Regions from separate parts of the Brevibacillus sp. BC25 genome, predicted to be linked through region 3. Evidence: riboswitches for the same ligand, from Rfam matches in the RefSeq annotation. Region 3 holds a riboswitch; each other region holds the start of a gene.
The links. Region 3 has a riboswitch for S-adenosylmethionine ahead of PMI05_RS26105 (homoserine dehydrogenase). Riboswitches for the same ligand answer to the same signal wherever they lie in the genome.
Positions count from the first base shown of each region.

Region 1: linked by a shared signal. The riboswitch ahead of mtnK (S-methyl-5-thioribose kinase) and the one ahead of PMI05_RS26105 (homoserine dehydrogenase) in region 3 are both predicted to bind S-adenosylmethionine.
Region 2: linked by a shared signal. The riboswitch ahead of PMI05_RS11130 (pyridoxal phosphate-dependent aminotransferase) and the one ahead of PMI05_RS26105 (homoserine dehydrogenase) in region 3 are both predicted to bind S-adenosylmethionine.
Region 4: linked by a shared signal. The riboswitch ahead of metK (methionine adenosyltransferase) and the one ahead of PMI05_RS26105 (homoserine dehydrogenase) in region 3 are both predicted to bind S-adenosylmethionine.

Region 1 is NZ_AKIX01000088.1:20,380-23,591, forward strand. Features, by position in the region: gene PMI05_RS21640 (anti-sigma factor) at 1-748, shown strand, start outside; SAM riboswitch class I at 845-990, shown strand; gene mtnK (S-methyl-5-thioribose kinase) at 1,125-2,354, shown strand; gene mtnA (S-methyl-5-thioribose-1-phosphate isomerase) at 2,351-3,212, shown strand, end outside.
Region 2 is NZ_AKIX01000039.1:11,475-14,686, forward strand. Features, by position in the region: gene PMI05_RS11125 (hypothetical protein) at 72-542, opposite strand; gene PMI05_RS11130 (pyridoxal phosphate-dependent aminotransferase) at 694-1,875, opposite strand; SAM riboswitch class I at 1,959-2,073, opposite strand; gene PMI05_RS11140 (MFS transporter) at 2,135-3,212, opposite strand, start outside.
Region 3 is NZ_AKIX01000117.1:116,536-119,747, forward strand. Features, by position in the region: gene PMI05_RS26100 (CapA family protein) at 1-681, shown strand, start outside; gene PMI05_RS26105 (homoserine dehydrogenase) at 744-2,009, opposite strand; SAM riboswitch class I at 2,096-2,206, opposite strand; SAM riboswitch class I at 2,273-2,379, opposite strand; gene PMI05_RS26110 (hypothetical protein) at 2,474-2,743, opposite strand; cobalamin riboswitch at 2,765-2,970, opposite strand.
Region 4 is NZ_AKIX01000101.1:12,721-15,932, reverse strand. Features, by position in the region: gene PMI05_RS23115 (polysaccharide deacetylase family protein) at 1-628, opposite strand, end outside; gene metK (methionine adenosyltransferase) at 780-1,985, opposite strand; SAM riboswitch class I at 2,119-2,220, opposite strand; gene PMI05_RS23105 (S8 family serine peptidase) at 2,282-3,212, opposite strand, start outside.

The DNA.
Region 1 (3,212 bases), on a different contig from region 3:
GGAACTACGCGAGCGGGTTGGGGGAGAAGAAAAGAACGCGGGCCGTTTTGAGAGTACGAATGTGCTATGGAACGTGAATGCGAAGCCGCAATGGACGAACGGGGTCAGGGAGCAAAAGCTGTTTTTCCGTTATCCGACAGAGGGGGAAACGGAGGATACCATGTCTCTCACTTCACCTGCCTGGACGACTATGGAGAAGCTGCCTGAGGGAACTGTTTCGCAGCTTGCAATATCTTTTGACCACTTTCTGACGTACGAGGAGTATTATGCACTGATTTCCCGCCATGTTACCTCTTCAGGACAAGATACAGTTTGGTTTGCGGTAGATACAGGGGTGGAGCTCAAGCAAGCAGAGAGTGATGTACCCAATCTGTTACTTGGTGCAGGGGACGTATGGGGATTTGCTCAGAGAGAACTCGATTACGGAGGTGCGCCCATCCGGGTAAATGGGGAAGGGGCAAGAAGAATGGCGACCTATCTGAACGAAATGAAGTACTTATCTGAGCAAGAAGGTCTGACTCGCGATATTGGCAAAGCCTTGGTATTTGGTAGCGACCCTCAGATAGCAGAACGATACAACTACATGCAACAAAACGGAGTGCGAATCTACGGCGCTGTCCTGACCGGACCTACAAAAGAACTACTGAAGCTCAAGGCCGAAAAGTCGATAACAGCAGCGTTTTTAGGCAAAGTAGACTGGTGGAATTGGGAGCGACCTGCGGCATCGGGAACACAACACAGCTACTAAAAGCAAGGTGCGAATTTTTGCACAAAAGGGTGTTGACATCGTGGAAGCGTTGGTTGTATGATTCAAACTAAATCAAAAACCGAATACGTTTTGGATACCTTATCCAGAGAAGGTGGAGGGACTGGCCCGATGATACCCGGCAACCGACATGACGCCATTCAGACGCGAGGAAGCGACTGATTGACAGGCGACATGCACGGTGCTAATTCCTGCAGAAACAAAAGTGGTCTGGAAGATAAGGGGGACATCAACACGGTTCTTACACGTGACGACAGCGACCTCTTTTCTTCGGGAAAAGAGGTCTTTTTTTGCTCTCATGACACAAACAAAACAAGTAGAGATAGAGGAAAAATACGCAGAGGGGAGTTTTGGAATCATGGCATATCGCGCATTGACTGAACAGGAAGCAGTGGAGTACGTAAAAGGAATACCGGGTCTTTTTAGCGAAGGAGCAGAGCTGACCAGTCGCGAAATCGGGGATGGCAACCTCAATCTGGTTTTTGACATTCAGGAGCCAGCATCCGGTAAGAGCGTCATTGTCAAGCAAGCACTGCCTTTTGCCCGCGTCGTGGGAGAATCTTGGCCGCTTACGATTGATCGGGCTCGCATCGAGAGCGAGGCACTCCGCATTCAGCACAAATACGTTCCAGACCTGGTGCCGCAGGTGTATCATTTCGACGGGGAGCTTGCGTTGACTGTCATGGAAAACGTCGGGGACCACATCATCATGCGCAAAGGTCTGATCGAAGGAAAGCGGTACCCGCTATTCGCGAAGCAAATTGGTCGTTTTCTCGCGCAAACCTTGTTCTTCACATCCGATCTGGGCGCGCATCCGTACGATAAAAAAGCGCTAGTCGGAACATTCATAAATCCAGAATTATGCAAAATCACAGAAGACCTCGTCTTTACCGATCCGTATGAAAATGCGCCTACCAACGACTTCAACCCGTTGATTCGCAGGGAAGTCGAGGCGATCTGGAACAACAGGCCGCTGAAGCTGGAAATCGCCAAGCTGAAATACGATTTCCTTACGCGCTCAGAAGCGCTGCTGCATGGTGACTTGCATACCGGAAGTATTTTCATCACAGAAAACAGCCTGAAAGCAATCGATCCAGAATTCGCTTACTACGGCCCAATCGGTTTTGACATCGGGGCGATTATTGCCAATCTGCTGCTCAACTACGCAGGACAGCACGGTTTGCAAAAAGATCAAGGAGAACGGGAAGCGTACCGCGAATACTTACTGGAAACGGTCGAGGATGTCTGGAATGAATTCGTTTCGCAATTCGTTCAGCTCTGGCACAAGCACGCCAAAGAGCGCAGCGCTCATGTCGAGGGACTGTGGCAAAGCTACGTGAAGCGCTTGATTCAGGATACAGCAGGCTATGCCGGATGCAAAATCTTGCGCCGTGTCATCGGCTTGGCGGGCGTAGCGGACCTGAATGCCATTGAAGACGACCAGACTCGCGCAGAAGCAGAGCGTCTGGCTCTCTCGATTGGAGAAGCACTGATTCTCGGTCGCGGCGGCATAGACGAATCGACAGATATCACGGACATCGTACGCACTGTGACCGAACGTTACTATCAGGAGGCTACAACAGTATGACAACCAGCACTCAATTGGCACCTGTTAAGTGGGAGAATAACGCATTGGTCTTGCTTGACCAGACGCGTCTGCCAGTAGAAACGATCTATTTGAACTTAACTACCTCCGAGCAAGTATGGGGTTCCATCCGTCGCTTGGAAGTGCGTGGCGCACCGGCGATTGGCATGGCAGCAGCTTACGGGCTTTACCTGGGCATTCGTGGCAGTGAAGCGAGTAACTACGACGAGTTTTGGCAGGAACTGAACCAGCAAGCAGACTACCTGGGCTCTTCCCGTCCGACAGCCGTGAATCTGTTCTGGGCGTTGGATCGAATCAAAGCTCGTGTTGAAAAAGAAAGCGGAGCTTCGATTGCCGAATTGAAGGCAGCAGTGCTCGATGAAGCACTGACGATTCAAAAGGAAGATGCTGAAGTATGCCGGACCATCGGAGAGCATTTGCTCACTCTGTTGCATGACGGTATGGGAATTCTCACACACTGTAATCCAGGGGCATTGGCTACAGCAGCTTACGGTACGGCTACCGCTCCATTTTATTTGGCAAAGGAACGCGGTTGGAATCTGAAGGTGTACGCAGACGAAACCCGTCCTGTCCTGCAAGGCGCTCGTCTTACTGCATTCGAATTGCAGCAAGCAGGGATTGATGTGACGCTCATCTGCGACAACATGGCGGCGATGGTTATGTCCCAAGGGAAAGTAGAGGCTGTCATTGTCGGTACAGACCGCGTAGCAGCGAATGGAGATGTCGCCAACAAAATCGGTACGTATGGGGTAGCGGTATTGGCAAAAGCTCACGGCATTCCTTTTTACGTGGCTGCTCCCTTGTCCTCTGTCGATCTGGAGACACCAACAGGCGCAGATA
Region 2 (3,212 bases), on a different contig from region 3:
CGCACACTGCATGCAAAAAACCCCTCTTCGTATCAAACGAAAAGGGGTCCATATGTATGGGCTATATCTTCCTAGGCGATTCGGAACACACGTGGTTTCTCTGTGTGTGGGAGAAAAGAGAGGTCTACATGCGTGGACGCTTCTTCCATGCCAATATCACTTGCCAACAGCAATGCCTCTTCTTGGAAGGTTGGCGTACAGCTGCCTTCATTTAGTTCACAGAGACGCTTCAACCGCTTCAATCTCTCTGCGGATTTCTCCACTCTCATGCATTCGTTCGTCAGCTCACAAACGTTGACGTGACGAGCATCAGCGATCATGCTGATATCATTCACATGGACAATCAGTCTTTTGCCTTCTTCTGTAACAAATCCGATCGAGCAAAAATGCGCACCTGACATTTCCAAACGAGTGAGAACAGCATTGGCGTAAATTTCTCCCGTCCGCAAGCGAATCTGGCCTGCTTCAATGGCTCCGCCGATTTTTCGCTCGTTGGCGATCACCGTATACATATCCGTGTAACCGTTAATCTGATAGCGCATGGTACCCTCCCGCTCTTGCTGAGACTAATTATCATTAACAATGTCATCGTATAATGAAAATCATTATCTGTCAATAATGAGAATGATTTTTATTCTAGAATAAAAAAGCCACACTCCATTTGTATGGTAGTGTGGCCAAATTGCCTCGCTTTTATTTTGTTTTCGTAAACAACCCCAACCGCTCAATCCGTTGGACCGCTTCTGCGAGACGATCTTCATTGGATAACAAAGCCGCTCGCACATAACCCTCACCTGTCGGACCAAAACCATTTCCCGGCGCTACGACGACATGCGCTTTTTCCAAAAGCAGGTCAGAGAACTCCATAGATGTGAAGCCACTTGGAACAGGAAGCCAAGCAAAAAACGAACCTTGAGATGGTGGTGCCTGCCAGCCAATCCGATGCAAATTGGAGTACAAGGCATTGCGGCGGCTTTCGTAAACAGCGACGAGATCGCGAACGCACTGCTGCGACTCCGTCATCGCTTTGGCTGCCGCCATCTGTATCGCTCCGAACAGACTGACGAAGTAATGATCCTGAATGAGATTGATCAGACGAACCAGCTCGCGGTTTCCTACCATGGCACCAACACGCCAGCCTGCCATGTTGTATGTTTTGGACAGGGTATAAAATTCTACGCCCACTTCTTTTGCTCCCGGGACCTGCATGAAGCTGACCGGCTTTTTCCCGTCATAGCTGATCGCCCCGTAGGCGAAGTCATGGCAGACGACGATTTCATGTTTTCGGGCGAAGCGAATCGTTTCCTCATAAAACTCGAGTGGTGCGTTGACCGCTGTCGGATTGTTCGGATAGTTGAGAAACATCAGTTTCGCTCGATCCAAATCAGCTTGGGAGAGCTGGCTGTAGTCTGGCAAGAAGTCATTTTCCGCCTTCAGCGGCATCATGACCATCCGTCCGCCTACGACTGCAACCCCCGACCAATAATCCGGATAGCCTGGGTCTGGAACCAGTGCAACATCGCCTGCGTTCATGAGTACTTGGCAAATCTCTACAAGACCGGTTTTGCTGCCGAACAATATCGCTACTTCTTCCTCCGGATCGAGGTCTACATCAAATTCTTGCTTATACCAATGAGCCACTGCCTGCTTCAGTTCCACGCGTCCCTGAAAAGGCGGATATTTGTGATGGAGTGGTTGTGCCGCTTGCGCCTGTAATTCTTCAATAATGTGCGGCGGTGTCGGCAGATCGGGATTGCCCTGCCCCAGGTTAATGACGTCATGGCCTTGCGCAATGACCTTGTTTACTTTTGCCACCAGGGTCGCAAAAAACTGGGTAGGGAGTCGATCAATCATGTCGGAGGGTTGAATACGCATCTTTCTTCCATTCCTTTCTTGGGCCCAATACAGTAAAACCCCCTTTTTCCATACAGAAAAAGGGGGAGATCAGCTTGGTCACGTCCTTATCTGTCAGGAAAAAATCCTGCTGGAATTGGCACAGCATCTGTCCATCACATGGAACAGATCCGCTGCCGGGCTTCATAGGGCCAGTCCCTCCACCTCTCTGAATAAGTCAAACACACGGAATATACTGTTTTTTCGTCTATATCATACTAACTTGAGCACGTAAATCGTGTCAAGATGCTTGATTCTGTACCGGCACTTGATGCCTTCTTTTTTGAAAAGAGGTGTGGAAGGCAAAGAATGCCACAGACAACAGACACAGGCCTGCCATCACAAACAATAGTCCTTGCGCATGAATCGATTGGAAAATGAAGGCGCCCAGCAGTGGTCCGAGCATCCGCCCTGCTGATCCAGTTCCTGCAATCAGACCTTGAATGAAGCCTTCTCGCCCCTCTGGCGTAAACTGTGCAGCTACTGCCGGTACCGCTGGCCACACGAGCATTTCTCCTAGCGTCATGACGAACATGCCTGCCACAAAGCCTGCATAAACGGTTGATTGCGACAGAATCAGCATCGACAAGGCAAAAATATAAGCGCCCAAGAGCATTTGTGCTTTTAGCGTACGGGCAAAGCGTCGAATGACCCAAGCAATCAATGGCTGACCAAACAGGATCAAACCTCCGTTCAGCGTCCACAACAAACTGTATTGACGGAGTGAAATGCCCAGGGATTGCATGTAGGTCGACAGCACCGTCGTCCATTGTACATAGACAATCCAGCTAATTAATAGCCCCCCGCATAATAGCAGCAATGCTCCCCATACAACCTTTGGCTCTTGCTGTGGTAGTTGCAGCGCATCACCAGTTGCTTGCTCAGACATCCTTTGTCCAGTCGTCGAGTTTTCGCGTTGTTGTTCTAGCATTTTTAATTGACGCGGCAAAATGAGCATGAACATGGCGAGCACAATCAGTTGCGAGATCGCATTACCGAAAAACGTCCAGGCAAACGAAACACTTGCCAAGAAGCCGCCCAGCGCAGAACCGGCAGCTACCCCCACATTGAGGGAGACATAAATCAGATTGATTCCTTTACGCCCTCCGTCCGGCCATAACACTACTGCCAGTGCATTCATCACAGGAGAAAGTGTTCCGTAAAACAATCCATTCAGTAGAAGCAAGACAACATAAATCGTAAAATCTTGCGTAACACCTAAGCCGATCGATATCAGAATAACGCCGATGGAACCGACAATGATGGTGCGCATTTTTCCCCAGCGGTCAAACATCATCCCGCCAACAATACTCCCGATC
Region 3 (3,212 bases):
CCGGGATTGCTGGATACCTTTGACGCTTTAGACGAAAACCGGATTGAATACGTCGGCGCAGGTAAGGATGCCAGCCGTGCCTATTCACCTGTATTCATAGAAAAGAACGGCATCAAGATCGCGATTCTCGGCTTCAGCAGGGTCATTCCCGAAACGAGCTGGTATGCAGGGGATTCCCAGCCAGGTATGGCCGCTTCCTATGATCCTACGCTAGCAGTAAAAGCGATCCAAGATGCGAACAACCAAGCGGATCTCGTCGTCGTGATTGCACACTGGGGCAAGGAACGCGCTGATTATCCTGTCGATCATCAAAAAGAGTTGTCTCGTGCCTACATCGATGCTGGTGCAGATTTGATTGTCGGCGGTCATCCCCACGTCCTTCAAGGTTTTGAACGATACAACGACAAATGGATAGCGTACAGTCTCGGCAATTTCATTTTCACACGATCAAACGAACCCAAGACTTGGGAAACGATGGTCCTGCAAGCAAACTGTACGAAAAGCGGTGATTGTGAGCTGACGATGCTTCCGTTTCACGCAGAATTGGGACAAGCTGTACCCATGAATGAAAGCAACGGCGCTGCCCTGCTAAAACGCATTGAATCCATTTCTGAGAGTGTCGACATACAAAGTGACGGGCGTATACAGCCGCGTGCAAAAGCGGTGGAGACTGCCCCCTGACAAAAGAAGCCGTGTTTCCAGGTAACTAGAAATACGGCTTTTCTTCTTATGATTCCTCTTACTTACGCAGATTCGATAATGGGGAAGCAGCGCACTTCTAAACCGAAATCATTTTTCAATAGGGACTCGTGCTCTTCACTGATTCCTGTTACGATCAAACCTGCGCGCAAGACGCCTCCCAAGTCGAATTGGACTTTTAGTTTATGCACGTTGACTCCTGCCTGCTGAAGGAAATGCAGGACACGATCTGGCGTAGCAGTATGACATGAGCCCTCAAGGTAACATAGGACGTGTTCTACCGAGTCCACCGTGGCTCCAGCTTTGTCAGCCGTTTTTTCTTTCCAAGTAGGATGCGGTGTGAATGGCTGTGTCAATAAATAGGCCAAATCCTCCACGACTGCACTTGCTGTAGGGAGCTCTCCTGCCCCTCTTCCTGTAAACAACAAGTCTCCCACGATGTTGCCGGATAGCTGGACAGCATTAAACGCGTCGTGGATTTGCGCCAACGGATGGCTCAGCGAAAGCATGGTTGGTTCAACTGATAGGCGAATTCCTTTCTCAGCTTGATAGGCCTGCGCAATCAGCTTGATCCGGTACCCCAGCTCGCTCGCAATCCGAATGTGACCTGCAGACAAATCTGCAATTCCTTTGCGAACAACATCTGCTAAAGGCAGCGATTCTCCGTAAACAAGCTGTGCCAAGATATACAACTTGTACATAGCATCAAAGCCTTCTACATCGGAACGAGGGTCCGCTTCCGCATAGCCCAGCTCCTGCGCTTGCTTGAGCACCTCCTGGTAAGAGAGCTGCTCTGTCTCCATTTTCGTCAAAATGAAGTTCGTTGTTCCGTTAAGAATACCGCGAACGCCTTGAATATCGTTCGTCCGTAGGAACTGCCGGAGCACGCTCAAAATCGGGATGCCCCCTGCCACACTCGCTTCATAGGCAAGGTGCACTTGATGCTGATTTGCCAAATCGACTAGCTCCGTTCCTTTTTTCGCCAGGAGTTCTTTGTTGGCAGTTACCACATGGCAGCCCTTTTCGATCAAAGCACGGACGTAGTCATAGGTAGGTTCTACACCGCCCATGACTTCCACCACGATATCCACATCGCTGCGTAATACATCCTCAAAGTCTGTTGTCAGTAATGCCGGGTCGATATGAACCGCCCGCTCTTTTTCCGAATCACGCACCAATGCCTTGACGATCTCAATTCGTTTACCCAGACGAGAAGCCAGCTTCTCCTGCTGCGAACGGATCGTTTTGATTACGCCTCCACCCACTGTTCCCAATCCCAATAATCCCACGCGTACCACTTCTGCACTCATCCTGACCACCCCATACCCCGAATTTTAGATAAAAAGAAAAGCCATCTTCGATAAGAAGAAGGCTTGTTAGCAGCTACTGCTCCCCCTCCTTATCTCCCAGGACGTATATGTCCTGCAGGAATTGGCACCTTGTCACAAACATGCGTGACGGTTGCCGGGCTTCATCGGGCCAGTCCCTCCACCTCTCTGGATAAAGAAAATATGAAATTGAAAAAAACCTTCTTCGCTAAGAAGAAGGTTCATCTACTGATGGAGTAACCCGCTTCTTATCTTTCGAGACGAAACGTCTCGCAGGAATTGGCACCTTGTCGCAATATGCAACGGTTGCCGGGCTTCATCGGGCCAGACCCTCCACCTCTCTGGATAAGAACTAATTATGCTGTTGAGCTTTATTCTAAGAAATTCCAAGGCAAGCGTCAACAAAATTCTTTCTTTTCTGATTGCAAGCTGATTTGGTCAGGCTTTCAGGTGTAGGTGAACAGGCTTTCTACCTCTTCCATACTGCAGCAAGTGCAATGAAGCACGCCCTCCTGGCATTCTTCAGGCAGCTCTTTTTCCTCGACATATCCGCACCATTGGCAAATAAAAAGTTGCATTCGCACACCCTCCTCTTCTTTTATCCTGCCCAAAATAAAAAGAGCATTTTCTACTCGACCGTGACGATCGTTAGAAAATGCCAGAAAAGGAGGGGCGTACTTGTCCACTCGCTGTTTTTCGCAAGCCATCTCTAACACCTCCCTATCTCCCGTAGGTCTATCAGTGTTGTCGAAACAGGCAGGTCTCCTGACTTTGGGTTCATCATCTAGCGTCGCCTTCCCCGTCTATATTGATAGACCAGTGGCTTGTTGGACGCTGACTCCCCTCTTACAGTGGCGGGACCGTGTCGGATTTGCACCGAGCTTCCCTATTATCCTTTTGGCGAATTGGTACGCCCTAAGGAACCTGTTTCCACCTATGAAATTGTCTTTTCTCACTACTCCACTCAAATTTTACCTTATTTTTCCTTGTTTTGCGAACATTGTTCGTGGGCTAGTAGCCATTCCTTTCGCCACAAGCCACCCGAATAGCCTGTTAAACTCCCGTTTGCTCCTATGACTGTTTTCTGAAAGTCTGTCCCTTTCATCCACAGGGGAACAGAAAAGGACTGTCTCTTGCCGGAAAAATATTCGTCCAGCTGTTGCCGACAAACAAGGAGAGGCTCTG
Region 4 (3,212 bases), on a different contig from region 3:
CATGCAGACTGTACGTGTGGGACCCGATCGTAACCAGTCCCGTATGAACCATTTCGTTAACCTGTTGACGCGTAAGTGGTGGCGTCATATTCTCCCGTTTTCGGTCAGCTACATCTCTTAAGCGCCCCGCAATCGCGAAGTTCACTGAAGGGTAGCCGTATGTACGTAAGATCGGAAATGCTTCTCTGTAATAACTCTCATACCCATCGTCAAACGTAATCAAAACAGCATTCTCAGTCGGTAAGGTACCCGTCTCCATAAATCGCAGGAACTCATCCAACGAAATCGGATTCAGGTCGTTATCATGCAAAAATTTCATGTGTCGGGCAAATTGATCAGGAGCTATGACATACCGCTGATTCGATTGATCCGTGACATGATGGTACGTCAAAACCACAACCTGATTGTTATACCACTTTTTCGTTTGAACCGCTGCTTCTTCAATTGGTGTGACGTTTGGCTCAGCATTTTTTGTCTCACTTATGCTTATAGACGTATCCACTTGGGGAAAAGGTTGCACTTCTTGTTTATTCTTTTTTTCCAGAAAAGATTCGCCTAACAACCCAATAGCCACTGCAAAAAACAAAAAAGTAAGAAACACGATCAGGAAGAGCCTTCTGTTCGGCAAAAAAACCCCTCCTCTACTTCCTCACTAGGAGATTCGACACAGTCCTACAAATTCCTGTGCAACAATTGACCCAATAATTGGATGACTCTGCTCCTAAAACGAAAAAGAGCCCAGTAGCAATACCAGGCTCTTTTTATGTCATTCAGCAATATTACAGTTGAGCAGCCTCTTGCTTCAGAACTTCTGCTTTGTCTGTTTGCTCCCAAGGAACATTCAGGTCATTGCGTCCAAAGTGGCCATATGCAGCTGTTTGTTTGTAGATAGGACGACGCAGGTCGAGCTGCTTGATGATACCAGCAGGACGCAGGTCGAAGTGTTTGCGAACCAATTTCACCAGAGCTTCTTCGGAAATGGTACCTGTACCGAAAGTATCTACTGCGATGGAAACTGGTTGTGCTACACCAATTGCGTAAGCAACTTGTACTTCGCATTTGTCTGCGAGGCCAGCAGCCACGATGTTTTTCGCTACATAACGAGCTGCGTAAGCACCGGAACGGTCAACTTTTGTCGGATCTTTACCGGAGAACGCACCGCCGCCATGACGAGCATAACCGCCGTAAGTATCTACGATGATTTTGCGGCCAGTCAAGCCAGCATCCCCTTGTGGTCCGCCAATTACGAAACGGCCAGTTGGGTTGATGAAGTATTTGGTATCAGCGTCCAACAGTTCAGCTGGAACAACTGGTTTGATTACTTGTTCAACCAGATCTTGCTTGATTTGCTCCAAAGTTGTCTCAGGAGCATGTTGGGTAGAAATAACGATTGTATCGATACGAACTGGTTTGTCGCCATCGTACTCAACGGTTACTTGTGTTTTTCCGTCAGGACGGAGGTAAGCAAGTGTTCCGTTTTTACGTACTTCAGTCAGACGACGAGCCAATTGGTGGGACATGCTGATCGGAAGTGGCATCAGCTCAGGTGTTTCATTGCAAGCAAAACCAAACATCAAACCTTGGTCACCCGCACCAATTGCTTCGATCTGCGCGTCAGTCATTTTGCCTTCGCGTGCTTCCAATGCTTGGTCTACACCAAGTGCAATGTCAGCGGACTGCTCGCCAATTGCAGTAATAACACCGCAAGTATCAGCGTCAAAACCAAATTTCGCACGGTCATAACCGATTTCACGAATGGTTTCACGAACGAGCTTTTGGATATCCACATAAGTGTTTGTAGTGATTTCACCTGCTACGAGAACCAAACCAGTAGTTACGGAAGTTTCGCAAGCTACGCGAGCGTTTGGATCTTTGGACAGGATCGCATCCAAGATGGAGTCGGAAATTTGGTCACAAATTTTATCCGGATGTCCTTCAGTTACAGATTCGGATGTAAACAGACGACGACCTTTTTGCAAAGCCATGAGAAAATACCTCCTTTGACCTCATACAAATAGTGTGGTAGCCGAGTCAGGATTTTATCTACGTAAACGCAAATAAAAAACCTTTTCCATCTTTTAGGAGGAAAAGGTTTGAGCGTTTTTTGCTTCCTTCATCCTCTTATCGGCCAGAACAGATGTCCGTTCTGCTGGTTAGCACCGCTCTAGATCGGTTGCCGGGCTTCATAGGGCCAGTCCCTCCGCCTGCTCTGGATAAGAGTATCCATTACGGATAATAGAATAATTGTTTTTTTCAGAGATGTCAATAGGAAAAATTTTACTTATAGTTGATAGGCTTTGGAAAGTACCACAACTACCTCGGCGCGAGTTGCCCTTCCATTCGGTTTAAAGGAAGAACCGTACCCATTGACCCAATTTCTAGATGTTAAAGCCTCAATAGCAGGAGAAGCCCAATGACTCGTTGGCACATCCTGATAATTCGAGGTACCACGGTTATACATCAAAACATCACGTGCCCGCGCGATCATTACTGCCATCTCTGCACGCGATATCGGCTGATCCGGCTTCATTTCATTCTTCGGGTACCCTTTCAAAATTCCCAATTGATAGGATACACCTAGGTTGTGATACGCCCAGTGCCGCTTTGGCATATCCCGGAAGGTCGTTTTTCCTGTATAGGTAGTCGCTACCTTGGAACCGGTCGCACGCATCGATTTAAGCAGCATTGTGGCAAACTCTGCACGGGTCACTGCCTTGTTCGGCTTGAACGACGCATCATTAAACCCATTTACAATATCGCGAGAGCTAAGTCTGACGATCTCTGAGCGCGCCCAGTGGTCCGAAATATCGCGATAGCCCGCTATCAATTTCTGCTGCGTCACCGTGAGTCGGTACGATTCATATTTGAAGGCAGTACCGCTATTAAGGCGTACATAATATTTTCCTGGTTGCAAACGCAAACCGATAACATCGTTTCCTCGGTTAGACAGCTCCGCTACCTCATTCGTCGAAGCGATCGCATAGTTCATGTTTCGATCGCTATAGAGCGCGAAACGAAAGCCGCTATCGACAGGAATGTACGGCGCTCGGAACGTCACATACGATTCACTATTCACAGTAAATTGGAACCAGTCGGAATCAGTAGCTGTCGGTATTGTGCCTGACATCACTGTCCCACCGCTTAACGGAGACGCTTTTTGATAGGTGTCATTCGGCTCATTAAAATCTTTTTTTACTGGCGTGTATCCCAGA